Regions from separate parts of the Thalassotalea fusca genome, predicted to be linked through region 1. Evidence: riboswitches for the same ligand, from Rfam matches in the RefSeq annotation. Region 1 holds a riboswitch; the other holds the start of a gene.
What was found. Region 1 has a riboswitch for thiamine pyrophosphate ahead of thiC (phosphomethylpyrimidine synthase ThiC). Riboswitches for the same ligand answer to the same signal wherever they lie in the genome.
Positions count from the first base shown of each region.

Region 2: linked by a shared signal. The riboswitch ahead of ACSLUK_RS14235 (TonB-dependent receptor) and the one ahead of thiC (phosphomethylpyrimidine synthase ThiC) in region 1 are both predicted to bind thiamine pyrophosphate.

Region 1 is NZ_JBQRUN010000003.1:325,585-333,254, forward strand. Features, by position in the region: gene thiS (sulfur carrier protein ThiS) at 1-189, opposite strand, end outside; gene thiO (glycine oxidase ThiO) at 173-1,354, opposite strand; gene thiC (phosphomethylpyrimidine synthase ThiC) at 1,372-3,306, opposite strand; TPP riboswitch at 3,381-3,499, opposite strand; gene ACSLUK_RS05830 (M1 family metallopeptidase) at 3,628-5,304, shown strand; gene ACSLUK_RS05835 (tetratricopeptide repeat protein) at 5,338-6,318, shown strand; gene ACSLUK_RS05840 (TonB family protein) at 6,315-6,719, opposite strand; gene ACSLUK_RS05845 (trypsin-like serine protease) at 6,796-7,670, opposite strand, start outside.
Region 2 is NZ_JBQRUN010000012.1:20,796-28,465, reverse strand. Features, by position in the region: gene ACSLUK_RS14250 (phosphotransferase) at 1-657, opposite strand, end outside; gene pnuC (nicotinamide riboside transporter PnuC) at 650-1,285, opposite strand; gene ACSLUK_RS14240 (hypothetical protein) at 1,286-1,549, opposite strand; gene ACSLUK_RS14235 (TonB-dependent receptor) at 1,560-3,719, opposite strand; TPP riboswitch at 3,771-3,868, opposite strand; gene hinT (purine nucleoside phosphoramidase) at 4,053-4,403, opposite strand; gene ACSLUK_RS14225 (efflux RND transporter permease subunit) at 4,493-7,588, opposite strand; gene ACSLUK_RS14220 (efflux RND transporter periplasmic adaptor subunit) at 7,588-7,670, opposite strand, start outside.

The DNA of each region.
Region 1 (7,670 bases):
AAGCACGTCAATCGAATCGCCGTCGTTGAGTAAGGTGTGTGCATAAAGAGACTTCTCGACAAAGTCACCATTACAGGCAATGGCGAAACTCATGGCCAGTTGCTCACTCGTTAAATAACGTGTTAGCGCTTGTGTGATAGTAGCTTGCGAATCGATATTTATCGATTCGCCATTAATATAAATTTTCATAAGCAGTTTTAACGGGTAATAATGATTGATAAGGCAGTTGAGCTAAGTGATGTGACTCAACTTTTCCGTTTGGCATGGCAATTAGTTGCTCGCACAATGCCACCGTTTGCGCCAGCGCTACAGGGGCTATCAAGTAGCCATGTCGGAACAAGCCATTAATTTGAATGTAGTAATCTTGATGAACGATTTTCGGTTGGTTATCTGCAAAGGCCGGGCGTAACTGGCTCAAGTGTTGTCGTATATTTGCTTCAGCAAATCCCGGATGGACGCTGTAGGCAGCGCTCAATAATTCAAGCGCCGAACGCACCGTCATCGATGAGGTATCTTCGCTTTCAATTTCTGTTGCACCTACTACGTAAAAGCCTTTGGTTTTCGGCACGATATAAAGTTGATAACGCGGATGCATCAAACGTACGGGTCGTGTGATATGTACATCTGGCGCAAACAACTGAAACAGCTCGCCACGCACACCTCGAAGTGAATCAATAGGCAACATCGACTCATTACTTGCGCTAAGCGGCTTTCTCGCCCCCGCACCTCGACAGTCTACGACCAGATCGACGTCAAAAGATCGTTGTTTACTGTGCTGATTTGCCAGTATTTTATACCTTCCATTATTCTCGCGACCTAGCGAAAAAACTTCGGTGTTTTCTTGCCAAGAAACATTGAGCTTTTCCAGCTGTACTTGTAATGCAACGAGCAATTTGCGATTACCTATTTGCCCTTCCTCAGGCAAATAAATCGCCTGACTGAACTTTCGAGCGAGTTCGGGTTCATAATGCGCAATGTCTTCACGCGTTAGAAACTGTGCAGACTCAGGGTAATGTCGATTGATGTGTTGTTGAAAACGAGCAAAATCTCCTTGGTCTTGCTCGTGGCTCACGAGCAAAGTGCCCGCCTGCTGGAAGTAATAGTAGTCGTCGAGTGTTGCTAATAGTTCTGGCCAAAGCCTTAACGATGTAACGCCCATTTGCACAATGTTCGCCTCACAAAGGAGTGACTCACTGTAGGGAGCTAGCATACCAGCTGCCGCATACGCTGCACTGGCACGCCCTTCACGATCATCTTTATCAATCAAGATAACCTCTGCCCCGCGCTGTGCAAGTTGCAGGGCGACCAGCCGCCCCATTAACCCCGCACCAATAATACCAACCGTTTTATTCAAAGCGTTACGCTCCTTCGTTACTGGGCGGTGTGGTAAATTTCGCTTCCTGCGGCTTTAAATTCAGCTGACTTTTCATCCATGCCTTGCTGCAATACGACTGTTTCGTCTACTAATTTGATGGCGATACTGTCAGCAGCGTTTGCTTCAAGCTTGGCGGCGTAGTCGCGCACATCCTGCGTGATTTTCATCGAACAAAACTTTGGTCCACACATTGAACAAAAATGTGCAATTTTGCCTGACTCTTGCGGCAGTGTTTCGTCGTGATACTCTCGCGCTCTTTCTGGATCTAGTCCTAAGTTGAATTGATCGTGCCATCTAAATTCAAAACGTGCTTTAGATAACGCGTTATCACGTATCTGCGCACCCGGATGACCTTTCGCTAAATCGCCGGCGTGAGCAGCAATTTTGTAAGTAATAAGTCCTTCTTTTACATCTTCCTTGTTTGGTAAGCCTAAATGCTCCTTTGGCGTGACATAGCACAACATAGCACAGCCATACCAGCCAATATTTGCCGCACCTATGCCAGAAGTTATGTGGTCATAACCCGGTGCGATATCAGTTGTTAGTGGCCCAAGCGTATAGAATGGTGCTTCATGACAGTGCTTCAGTTGTTCATCCATGTTGGCTTTTACCATATGAAGTGGCACATGTCCTGGGCCTTCGATCATTACTTGTACGTCGTGCTTCCAAGCAATTTTGGTGAGCTCGCCTAGCGTACGCAATTCGCTAAATTGTGCTTCATCATTGGCATCGGCAATCGACCCCGGTCGTAAGCCATCGCCTAGTGAAAAGGCAACATCGTAGGTTTTACAGATCTCGCAGATTTCTTCAAAATGGGTGTAAAGAAAATTTTCTTTATGATGCGACAGGCACCATTTGGCCATGATAGAACCACCGCGAGAAACAATGCCCGTTACACGCTTGGCTGTCATCGGAACATATCTCAATAGCACGCCAGCATGAATCGTAAAGTAGTCAACACCTTGTTCTGCTTGCTCAATCAAAGTATCGCGAAAAACTTCCCATGTGAGATCTTCGGCAACACCATTCACTTTTTCTAACGCCTGATAAATCGGCACTGTGCCAATTGGTACAGGTGAGTTACGAACAATCCATTCGCGCGTTTCATGAATGTAGCGGCCTGTTGAGAGATCCATTACAGTGTCAGCTCCCCATTTGGTTGACCACACGAGTTTCTCTACCTCTTCTTCAATGGAAGAAGTTACTGCTGAATTACCGATATTAGCGTTCACTTTAATCAAGAAGTTGCGCCCGATAATCATAGGTTCACTTTCAGGGTGATTAATATTATTTGGAATAATTGCGCGCCCCTCTGCAACTTCCTGACGCACAAATTCAGGAGTGATTTCCTGCGGAATATTGGCACCAAAGCTTTGCCCTGGATGCTGGTGTTTAAGAATTTCATCCTTCATTTCCGCTCGTTTCATGTTTTCACGAATGGCAATGTATTCCATTTCAGGCGTGATAATGCCTTGGCGAGCATAGTGCATTTGTGTCACGTTTTTGCCTGGTTTTGCGCGTCTTACTTTTGGTAGATTGTCAAAGCGAATGTGATCTAGCCCTTCATCAGCTAAACGTTGTTGACTGTAGCCCGATGTTGCACCAACCAGTTCCTCTGTGTCATCACGCTCGGTAATCCACTTAGCGCGCATTTTTGGCAAACCTTCGTGCACATTCACTTTTACGCTATCGTCGGTGTATGCCCCTGAAGTGTCATAGACACGGATGGGTTCGTTAGGCTCGAAAATTGGGTTCTCTTCTGTACCGCCAACGAATGTATCGCCGACAGTAATCTCACGCATGCCAACTTTAATGTTGTGTAATTTGCCTTCAACATAAACTTTCTTCGAGTTGGGGTAGCTTTGCCCCGACACATTATTAATAAATTCTTCTGCCTGCTGGCGACGTTCGCGACGTGATAATTGAGTCATAGTGTTTGCCTTTTTAACGGTATATAAAAAGACGGAGTGTAGAATGAGCGCTACTACGGAAAGAACTTGGGTTATGTAGTAAGCGTCTTGTTCCCTTACGCAGGTATTAACCTGATCAGGTTCTACGGATCCCGCAAATGCGATCTCAGCTTTAAACTCGTATAAACGAGCAAAAGCACTCCGACAAGTGATTGTTCACGATTCTAGCGCATTGTTTAAATTTTTCGCAAGCGCAATTACATATAAATTATTCAAATTTGGGCGTAGCTTCAGAGTATGCTATTAATAACAGCAATAAAAATAATTAAATACAAATACACTATGCCCCTACTACGATCATTTATGCTTGGCTCGCTGTTAACTATTACCAGCACGCTGTCAATTACCGCTGATGCATCAGATTTATTTTCACAAGGCGATGAAATCACACGCCAAGATGTTCTTCGTGGCTCCATTACACCCGAACGTGCGTGGTGGGATTTAAGCCACTATCATTTGGATATCCGTGTGGAACCTGACAAAAAAACCATCGCAGGTACTAATACGGTAACTTACCGCGTATTAAGCGATGCTAATCGCCTGCAAATTGAGTTACAAGCGCCTATGCAGCTAACAAAGGCGGTACAGGAAGGAAAGTCGCTCAACATCACCCAAGACGGCTATACCTATTTCATCGAACCGAATTCTCCTCAGCCTATAGGTTCTGAGCAATCCGTTGTATTGCACTTTGAAGGTAAACCAACAGAGGCCAAAAGAGCCCCTTGGGATGGCGGCATCACGTGGACAAAAGATGAAAACGGCATTGATTTTATTGCCTCAGCAAACCAAGGGATAGGTGCCAGTATTTGGTGGCCAAACAAAGATCACGCCTATGATGAGCCCGATCTGGGTGCCCTAATCAGCGTCGAAGTGCCGGAACATTTGGTGAATGTCTCTAATGGCCGATTAGAAAAAACCGAGCATGATGAGACACGTAAAACGAAGACTTATCATTGGCGCGTAATAAACCCGATTAACAACTATGGCGTAAATATCAATATTGGCGATTATGTTCACTTTGGCGAGACATATGCGGGTGAAAATGGTGTGCTCGATATGGACTACTACGTATTGTCGTATAACTTAGATAAAGCCAAAGAACAGTTTAAAGATGCAAAGCGAACGATTGAAGCATTTGAATATTGGTTTGGTCCATATCCCTTTTATCAAGACAGTTTTAAACTTGTGGAAGCGCCTTATTTGGGCATGGAGCATCAGAGCTCGGTCACTTACGGCAATGGTTATCAAAATGGCTATTTAGGGCGTGATCGTAGCCGTACTGGGCATGGTATGTTATTTGATTTCATCATAATACATGAAACTGGGCATGAGTGGTTTGCGAACAACATCACGAATGTTGATATTGCCGATATGTGGATACACGAAAGTTTCACCAATTACTCAGAAAGTTTATTTCTTGAATATCATTACGATAAGGAGAAAGCGTTCGCCTATGTGAGAGGCTCTCGCGCAAACGTTCAGAATAAAAAGCCCATAGTAGGTCAATACAACGTACATCGTGAAGGCTCTGGTGACATGTATGACAAAGGCAGTAATATGTTGCATACCATCCGCCAAATCATCGATGACGACAAAAAGTGGCGTGATATTTTACGCGGGCTTAATAAAACGTTTTATCACCAAACGACAACTGGGGCGGCAGTTGAAGCCTACATGATTGAACAGTCGGGCAAATCACTAGAGAAGATTTTTGACCAATACCTACGTGATGTCCGTATTCCAGCACTTGAGTATTTTGTCAATGGCGATACGCTCATGGTGCGTTGGGCTAATACGATTGAGAATTTTGATATGCCTATGCGTATATTTGTCGATAACCAACCGATGTGGATTACACCTAAAACCTCTTGGTCGAAAGTTACCTTGCCAGCAGCCAATGCTGTGATTAAGCTAGATCCTAACTTTTATATCACGCATCTTGATATCATGGCACCTTAGCACCGATAACAATGCGAGTATCAGGGATTTGATATGAAGATAAAGTGGTTAACTACAATTGCATTGGGAATGGCACTACTTTGTGCCATTTCTAGCACTGTTGTTGTCGCCAACACATTTAACACGAACGTCACGATTAATGTTGAACATGTTTGTTTAATATCACCTAAACGCTGTTTAAACGTGGTAAAAAGTGCACTGCAATCTACGAGTAAACATAGCCGTCGATGGTTTGATTTATTGCAGTTTCGTTACGATGCCTTATTTAATTTGAAGCAATTTGCTCAACTCAAGAAAGAAACAAAACCTTGGATTCATCGCGAAGATGTGCCGCTCCCTTTTCAAGTTACTGCGCTTATATATTTTGCTAAATCTTCATTTGATGATGACGAAGTTGAATCGAGCATTCACTATGCGCTCCTTGCTGAACAAAAGCTGGCATTATTACAAACAACCTACCCTTCGCCCATGCGCTTAATCGAATTAGCTAATCTCCAAATGCATACTAATCAACTGACTAAAGCCTATGCCTCACTCCAAGCGTTAGAACAAGAATATAAGCACAGCAAAAACGCCCATTTTATGATGGAGTTATACGGAAACCTTGGCCATCTTAGCGATAAACTGGGTGATAAAAATAGGTCGCTCGACTACTGGTTAATCACCAAAGAATGGAGTTTTAAATTTGGCAATAAGCAACAAATTGCGACGGTTACACACAATCTCGCCAAAATATACGGAGAACTGGGCTATCCTGAGTTAGCTGTTACCAATTTAAAGATAGCTGTTGATATGGCACAAATTGCTGAGGACTTAGCGTTAAAGGCACAAATTAAATTGCTGCTAACCGCATTCTATATTGATCTAAAGCAGTATTGTCGCGCGTACGAACAGTGGCAGTCTATCAGTATTGAACAATTGCCTGATTATTACCAAGAACAGCGCCACGTGGTATTAGAGCGACTGCAAGCGGCACATTGCCCATCAGCAAGTGAACCATTAATAACGCCTTAATTGTCTGTTTTACCTAAATGTTTTTGCGGAATCTTTCCATCCATAGCTGAAAGTTCAAAATCTATCGCAACACGGCGCTGCCAATACTCTACCGCCTGTCCCTCTACTGTACGAATCGGAAATGTCATTTTTTTTGCGCGTGTCAAAGCCATTTGATCGAAAGATTTCCTCCCCTCACCTGCAGATTTCACTACTTTAGTGACTTTGCCATCAGCAGATACCAGCACATCCACATAAACGGTAGCTTTATGTACTTTGTTAGATTTCACTTTGGGTTGCCCCCATGATTCAACATTGTGCTGCTCTTTCGCCTCTTCCACTGCTGAATGTGCGTTTGCCGTCGTTAATGGGCTCATAGCTAACGTTAACAACAATATGCCTAATGGCCATTGGATGTTCATATGTTACTCCTAATATGAAACAAATAAAAAAGGCTAGGAAATCCTAGCCTTTGAATTACACTGTGACAAGCAACTTTTACTTCGCTTTTTTACGACGAGTCACTAAACCACCTAATGCTAAACCGAATAATGCAAGTGTAGCAGGAGCAGGAATTTGTGTTGCAATCCACTGGTGGTAAGGGTTAAGTAAGATACCACCCATATAGTTACCAAAAGCACCAGGAGCAATAGGCGACGTATTAGCACCAAACGTATTTGTCGCCGCTAACAAGTATTTGTCATTTATTGCATCATAGATGAATGATGGACCACCTGAGTCACCACCACCAATGTTAGTTTCAACATCTTCAGCTAACCAGTCACTACACACACCGAAGCTACAGAATATGTCATAATCTTCTGAAACACCATTTTCAGTGCGCGTGCCATCAAAGTCTGCATACCAAACTTCAGGACCATTTGCTTCTTCATCATCAAAACCAATGTAATCAACGATGTTGCCACCCGTTAATTTTTCATTGTAACGAGGACTAGAATAATAACCCGAATAACCGTCGCCACGAGTACCATAACCTACCATGTGGAATTGGTCACCGTTACCACCAATGCCAAAGTTCGCTAGGTTGTTTGTGTCCCAAACTTGTGGCTCATATAGGTCGTAAATTTCTACGCCTTCAGGAATAGCGCGGGTTAACTCTATAATCGCGACATCATCATTCACACACCCCATAGTACCGTCAGGACACACGTTGAAGCCGTTATAGTCTTCATGAATAACAACGTCTTTTGCACCAGTAACTTCTGTGTAATCACCATCGTTGTTAAATACGACCAATAAATCGTTATCAGGATTAGTTAAATCCATCGCTTTGCCCTGGTCATTCTCATCTACACAGTGTGCTGCCGTTAAAATGTGACGTGGAGAAATAACCGTACCAGTACAGATAAAGC
Region 2 (7,670 bases), on a different contig from region 1:
TGCGGGATGTGCTAGGCAGCATGACTCAAAATCAACCAACAACAAATCCCCTTTTGCGGGATGTTGTGACACGTAAGCGCACTCTTTTACATATTCACTCAAGTTAGGTTGTATAATATTGGCAAAATTCAAGTCTCCATGGCAAACCACTAACTGCTGTTTGGAGCTTTGCGGGATGTGTTTACGAATAAGCGTTTTAATTTCATCATAAACAGCATCACTGAGTTGGCATTTGTTCAACAGTGCCAGCGTGGTTTCAGCAATGTTTAATGGCGGTATTTCATCACTTGTGACCTGATGAAGTTTATTTGCTAAGCCGCAAGTAACTGCTATTTTTTCCGCAAGCGGCAATGTCATCGATTCAAGCACAATATGTGGAATGAATTCATAAATTAGCAAATGTTCAGCCTGAGCAATTAATTCGGTTGAGATATTACTGGAAGACAACAGTAACGCCGTGTGCTTTTCAAGCATTAGGCTGGCATCATCAGGCGCATTAAAGCGCTTAACAAAGTACTGCTTGTTGTTTGCGCGAACAGCAAAGCTATGCCTGCTTAGCCCATTGTGCTCAAATGGAATTACTTCTATTGGAGCCGACAGCGCGTGAGACAATAGCTTTTGCTCAACTTGAGTAATTTCTACTACGTTATTAAACAATAGCAGAAACCTTACCTAGGTTTTCTTGTGACTGGCGTTTAACCTGACGCCATGAATAATAACCATATACCGCAATAATTACGTAGAGCACAAAAAGCAACGCGGTAGGCATCAATTGTTTTTCAATGTAAATATAGATTGAAACCACATCGATCACGACCCAATACAACCAGTTTTCTAACACTTTTTGCGTCACCAGGTACGTCGCAAATACCGCAAATACCGTCGTAAAGCTGTCTATATATGGAAAATGCGTTGGCGTAAAATTAGCCATTAACCAGCCAACGATGACAGAAACGCCAGTAAGGGCAAAACAAATTTTGCCATGTAGTGCCAAAGACCAACTGATAATTGGCTTACTGGTTAATTGCGTGGCATGAGGTTGCTGGTAGCTACGCCACGCATACCAACCATATATGGCCATTAAAAAGTAATACACTTGTAACAGACTATCCATCCAAAGATAGACGTCGTAAAACAAGACGGTATACAGAGAAGTGCTAATTAATGCCATAGGCCAGCACAAAATATTATTGCGTGCGGCAAATACAACATAAGCTAACGCAGTAATAACCGCTGCCCATTCTAGCAGCGGTAATTGACTGTAATACTGAAGAACACTTTCCATTTATTCCACCAATAGGTGCGATCGGTCACTGCCGATAATCTTGCAAATGAAAACCGTTGCTTGCGTTTGCATATGAACCTGCTTGATCGCTGACATTACCGTTGATGTTGCAAGGTCGTATTCACCAAAAACCTGAGTACTCATACCATTGGTTACGACACGCAACTCAGAAACTTGCTTCAACTGTTCAACAAAGCCCCAAATATGTTTTTTGTATTCAGCTTCAGCTAAAGGATACATACTTATTTCAATAGAGATATCCAATTTGTTCTCCTTAGAATGACCAGTCCAAAGTGACGCCGATATGGCGAGGTGCATTATAACGAACATACTCTTTGCTCGCCCAGTCTAAGTCTGGTTCATTACCAAAATAAAAACCACGTGAAGCGATTTTCTCATCGGTTAAATTGCGTCCCCATAGATAAACCGCCCAGCTCTCGGCTTCGTAACCAACGCGCATATCAACTTGATGAGAATCATCTGCTTTTTCACTATGACTATCTGAGAAATAAAAATCACTCTTACCTGACACTGAGGCACTGGCAAAAATGCCTGAATCAGCACGATATACGCCCGAAAATGAATAAGTTAAGTCTGGAGCATGCGCCAGTTGTCGACCAGAAATATCGATTTCACTACCATATTTATCAAAGTAAGCGTAGTCATCGTAGCTAGCATCTAAATACCCTAGCGCAGCTGACAACACGAGGTTTGCTGTAGCCTGCCAATCTGCTTCGAATTCTATCCCTGAACTAGTTGAACTAGCAGCGTTTGCGGTGTAAATAGTGAAGCGCTGTGGATTATCAGGATCTTGTTGAGACGCATTAACTTGCTGATCACGTCTATCCATATAAAATGCAGCTAAACGCGTAGTTACGCTGTTACTAGCAAATGATGACTTAACGCCAATTTCATAGTTATAAAGCGTTTCTGTATCAAACTCTTTAAATTGAGATAACGCAGCAGGTAGCCCCATATTAAATCCACCCGCCTTGTATCCTTTAGCGAGACGAACATAACTGTCGTGGTCTGACGTTAATTGGTAGCCTAGCGAAACATGTCCGCCCCACATAGTTTCAGAAGGTGAAAATGCGTCGCCGTTACTATCAGCATAGTCGACTGAACGACGCTCAATACGCAAACCTGTAGACATGTGTACTTTTTCATTTAGTTGGCTGTCAAGTTGACCGAATAAAGCAGCATTACTTGCGTCATATTGAGAGTCCAGAATTTCGTCTGGCCAACCATTATAAGAAGAATCTAAATCATTGTTCTCTTCTAATTCACTCAAATAAACACCAAATAACCAGTCAGTGGTGCCATTGAATATTTTCTGTTGTTCTTTAGAAGCAAAACGAAGTTCTTGCGACAACACTTGTCTATCAGCTTTTTTCGCCCACAAATATTCGTATACACAAGGGATAACATCATCCGTTTGACCATTGCCATTTTCATCATAATAGTCTGTGCATGACTTACTTCCCCAATAGTCAGGGTTTGCCCAATCACCGTCATAGGCATGTGTATGATCGGTATCCGTGAAACTGGTGATTGCGGTAATATCTGCAAAATCAGCACCGTCGTAGCTCAACTTTAACGCACTACCGAGTGAATTTTGACTATCTTCACCAGGATGATCGGTCAAAGTGTTAAAACCGTTATTATCTAGCGTCCAAGCATCATAGCCATTGTCCATATCTGCAAACAACAACGTAAAGTCAGCGCTAAGATGTTCAGTCGCCTGATACTGTAGCTTTACTCGACCTGTTAGTTCGTCAATGGCATTAGAGTCGTCAATATTCAGGTAGCTATTGTCTCGGTAGCCATTTTGTTGATGGCTTTCAACCGAAATGCGATAGCCAAGCTTATCGCTCGCCTTACCTGAGGTGAAACCTGCGACGTTAACTAAGTTATCATCACCTAACGATAAAGATAAGCCATGTTCAGACACGTCTGTAGGCTGGTTACTCTGAACATAAATCATTCCAGCTAAAGCGTTGGCACCAAAACGCGTGCCTTGTGGGCCTCTTAATACTTCTACCTGCTGAACATCATACATTGACGCAGCCATACCTAAGCCTGACAAATCAATATCGTCAATAATAAAGCCTACCGAAGCGTTAGGCGCACCGCGATATTCAGACCGCTCACCGACGCCACGTATTTGAATATACTTTGGTCTAGAAGACCCACCTGCATAGTTGATATTAGCGATTTTGTTTAACACTTCCTGAAAGTGCTGAATACTTTGATCTTGAATATCTTGCTCGTCAACGATAGCGACACTGGTTGGCAACTGAGTAATATTTTGCTGACGAAAATCGGACGTAACAATAACGCGCTCGATATCAGTAGTGTTAGTGTCAGCGATGACAGATGAAGAAGTAACGCCTGCTAATACGGCTAATGCGACAGGGCTTTTTAGAATATTCATGTTTTTCTCGTTAAACGTTATTTTAGGCATAACAATGACAACACACAGAAAAACAAGGTTGTTTGCCATTCCTACGCCAGAATTATCCAGATCAGGTTCAAAGGGTTTGCAGTTGCATCTCAGTCATACAGACACCCCTTGGCGAAGCGGATTCTAACAATTTATTACCGGTTTAACACCCGAAATTACAAATATTTTGAATTGGGATGATATTTAGAGTGCTTGAGTGGGACGAAGCAATCACGAGAAAAGAAATGATACGGCACTTGCTTTTAGAGTAGATCGAACAAAAAGATGCAAGTGCCTGTTTAATGACAAGCCTAAAAACAAGGATTAGTTACACAACATCCGGCCTAAGGGTTCACCGCCGACTAAATGCATATGAATATGATACACCTCTTGCCCACCATGCTGATTACAATTCATGATAAGGCGGTATCCGTTTTCTGCGATTCCTTCCGCAGCCGCAAGTTTCGCTGCCACAGTGACCATGCGACCTAGCGCCAGCTCATCACTTTCTTCTACATCATTTACCGTAGGAATTAACTTATTTGGGATGATCAATATATGGGTTTTCGCTTTAGGCGTAATGTCGCGAAATGCAGTAACCAATTCATCTTGATAAAGCAATTCTGTGGGGATCTCTTGTCGTATTATTTTCGAAAAAATCGTTTCTTCAGCCATGATAAAACTCTCTCTAATCTCTAAATAGGTATTGCCCTAAGTGTAGCGATAAACAGTTAAAGACAATACCTTTTTTTAATCATTAGTAGCTATGCATCTGCCGCAAGCCACACTTTAGTCTTTCTACCCCAACGTTTAACATCTTCAACCAGCAGATAATTAACTGGCACCAAAATCAAGGTAATAAACGTGGCGAAAATAATGCCAAAACCCAAAGACACCGCCATAGGAATTAAGAACTGTGCTTGCGTAGCTTTTTCAAAGAGTAATGGCATTAGCCCGATAAACGTTGTTAATGATGTGAGCATTACTGGCCTGAACCTTGCCCTACCCGCAATGAGTACAGCATCATGTACGAGTTCTCCCGAAATTCGCTTCTTGTTGATGTAGTCCACTAATACCAAAGAGTCATTAACGACTACGCCAATTAACGCCATTAATCCCAGCATACTCATGATCGTGAGATCCATCCCCATGATCCAGTGCCCAATTACAGCTCCTATAGCGCCAAAAGGAATGACTGACATCACAATTATTGGTTGCAGGTACGATTTAAATGGAATCGCCAGCAAACAATAAATGATGAAAAATACAAAAATCAGCCCCCAATACAGACTACCGAAAGATTCAGCCTGCTCTCTTGCTTCGCCTTCAAGTGTATAGCTTAACCCAGGGTATTTAGAAGCAAGTTCGTCTAAAAACTGCGCTAAATCACTATTGAGAACCGTCATGTTTGTGGCTTCTTTATCAACATCTGCGGTGACGTTAACGGTTCTAAACCGATCAATTCGATTGATTTCCGACGGGCTGCGGCCAGGGATCAATTTAGCGACATGATCTAACGGCACTTTACCTCCTGACGGGGTATTGATAAGCATATTACTCAAACTAGCAATTGATTGACGTTCCTCAAGTGGAAATTTAACCATTACGCGTACGTCATCACGCCCGCGTTGAATACGTTGAATTTCAGCACCAAAAAATGCATTTCTGACTTGTCGGGTAATGTAAGAACTCGACATGCCCAATGCATATCCTTGAGCTGTAAGCTCTATCTGCAATTCTTCTTTGCCGTTTGATAACGAATCAGAAATTTCAAAGGCTGTCGGATAGGTTGCCAATCGTTGCTTTACTTGCTCAGACGCCTCTTTTAATGTGGACAATTCTGACGCAGTTAACTGTACGTCAATCGGATCACCGCCTCGTCCGATTTCAGCACGAAACGTTAAGCTTTCTGCGCCCGGCAATGTGCCAATTAAGCTTCGCCATTCCTGAACGAGCTCTCTAGTGCCAATGCCTGTATCGTTTTGATCTGCAGGTAATATTTCAAAACGCACACGACCCTGTTCGTTTTGCGTTATCGCTAATATATTTAAAATAACGCTATTGCCATCTTCATCGCGATATTTGTCTTTAAGCACTTTGGCAGCATTCGACATTTTTTCGACATAAGCATCAACAACATCGTAGCTTGTACCGACTGGCATGGTCAGATTAGCTCTGGCGGTTTCGCTAGGAATCCTTGGAAAGAATACAAACTTGGTCCAGCCGCTAACAATAAACGCCAATATCAATGCAAACGTACCAACGAACAGTGCAAGAGTGGTCATTCTGTTTTTTGTCGCACGTTTTAATATCGGTTGGTAGTATTTCAAAATGGCATTTTCAAAGCCATCAGCAAAATTTTGCTGCCACTGAGAAAATTTAGATTGGCTCTTCTTTTCGCCACGCAATTTTAGGTTCTTCAAATGAGACGGTAGTACAAACTTAGACTCAATCAAAGAGAAAATAAGCACAGGTATGACAATGACAGGGATTTGCGCGAAAATAGCGCCACGTTGCCCTTCTATAAACGCTAACGGCAAAAATGCCGCAATTGTGGTCAGTATGCCAAACGTAACGGGTACCGCCACTTCTTCAGTCCCTTTGACGGCCGCTTCTATGCCTGAGCTGGCTGTCTGGGTATGCCGATAGATGTTTTCCCCCGTAACAATGGCGTCGTCTACCACGATACCTAAAACCAATATGAAACCAAACAAGCTCATGATATTGATAGAAATATCAAAGATCGGCATCATGATAAATGCGCCCATAAAGCTAATAGGAATACCAATAAACACCCAAAAGGCAATGGAAGGTCTTAAGAATAACGTCAGCAGCAACAACACTAAAAAGCCACCTTGTAATGCATTGCTAATCAATGTATTTAAACGGCTTTTAACAATCTCAGAATCATCATCCCAGTAACTTAACGAAAACCCATCAGGTAAACTAGCTTGTCTTTCTTTGATGTAGTCTTTCACAGCATCTGCAACGTCAATAGCACTTTGATCGCCAATACGGTAGACCTCAATGAGTGCCGCCTGCTCTCCATTAAAGCGCGCGCGTAATGGTTTCTCTTCAAAGCTGTCATCAACATTTGCAACATCACTGACACGAATAAGTGAGCCATCAATATTGGTTTTTACGATGATTTTCTCAAATTCATCACGGCGATACGCTTGGCCTTTACTTCGTACAAGCACATCCCCCCCTTCGGTTCTCACATTACCTGCAGAAAGATCCAATGAACTTTCTTTAACAGCGTCTGCAATGTCAGAGAGGGTTAACTGATATTGTTGTAATCTGTCCTGACTCACCTCAATATTTATTTCATAATTGCGTACCGCATCCAAAGAGACTTGTGTGATTTGTGATAAGTTTAGTAAGTCATCTCGCACTTTTTCAGCAAATTGGCGGATCTCTTTTTCGCCATGTTTTGACGATACGGTAACGGCGATCACTTCTCGTTTACGTTGTAATACTGAAATTACGGGTTTTTCAGCATCTGCCGGGAAAGTATTTATCGCGTCAACGCGACTTTTTACATCATTAAGTAACTCTCTTACATCATAACCAGAGTCAGCTTCAATTCTTACGGCAGCAGAACCTTCAACCGAAGTACTTGAAATCTTTTTGATCCCCTCGAGATCTTGAACAGCTTCCTCTATACGGATCGCAACGCCCTGTTCAACATCTTCAGGTGTCGACCCCCTCAAGCTAACTTGTACATTAACAACATCGGATTCAAACGACGGAAATACTTCAAGCGGTATGTTGCTTTTTATCGAAAAAATGCCAGCCAGCAGAATCGTGATCATTAATAAATTGGCGGCAACATGATTTCGGGCAAACCAAGCGATCATTAGCGTTCTCCCTGCTTACGTGCCGCTCGTTGAGCGCGTATTTTTTCTTGCTCTTCTTTTGGTAGTTGGGCAAATTCTTCTT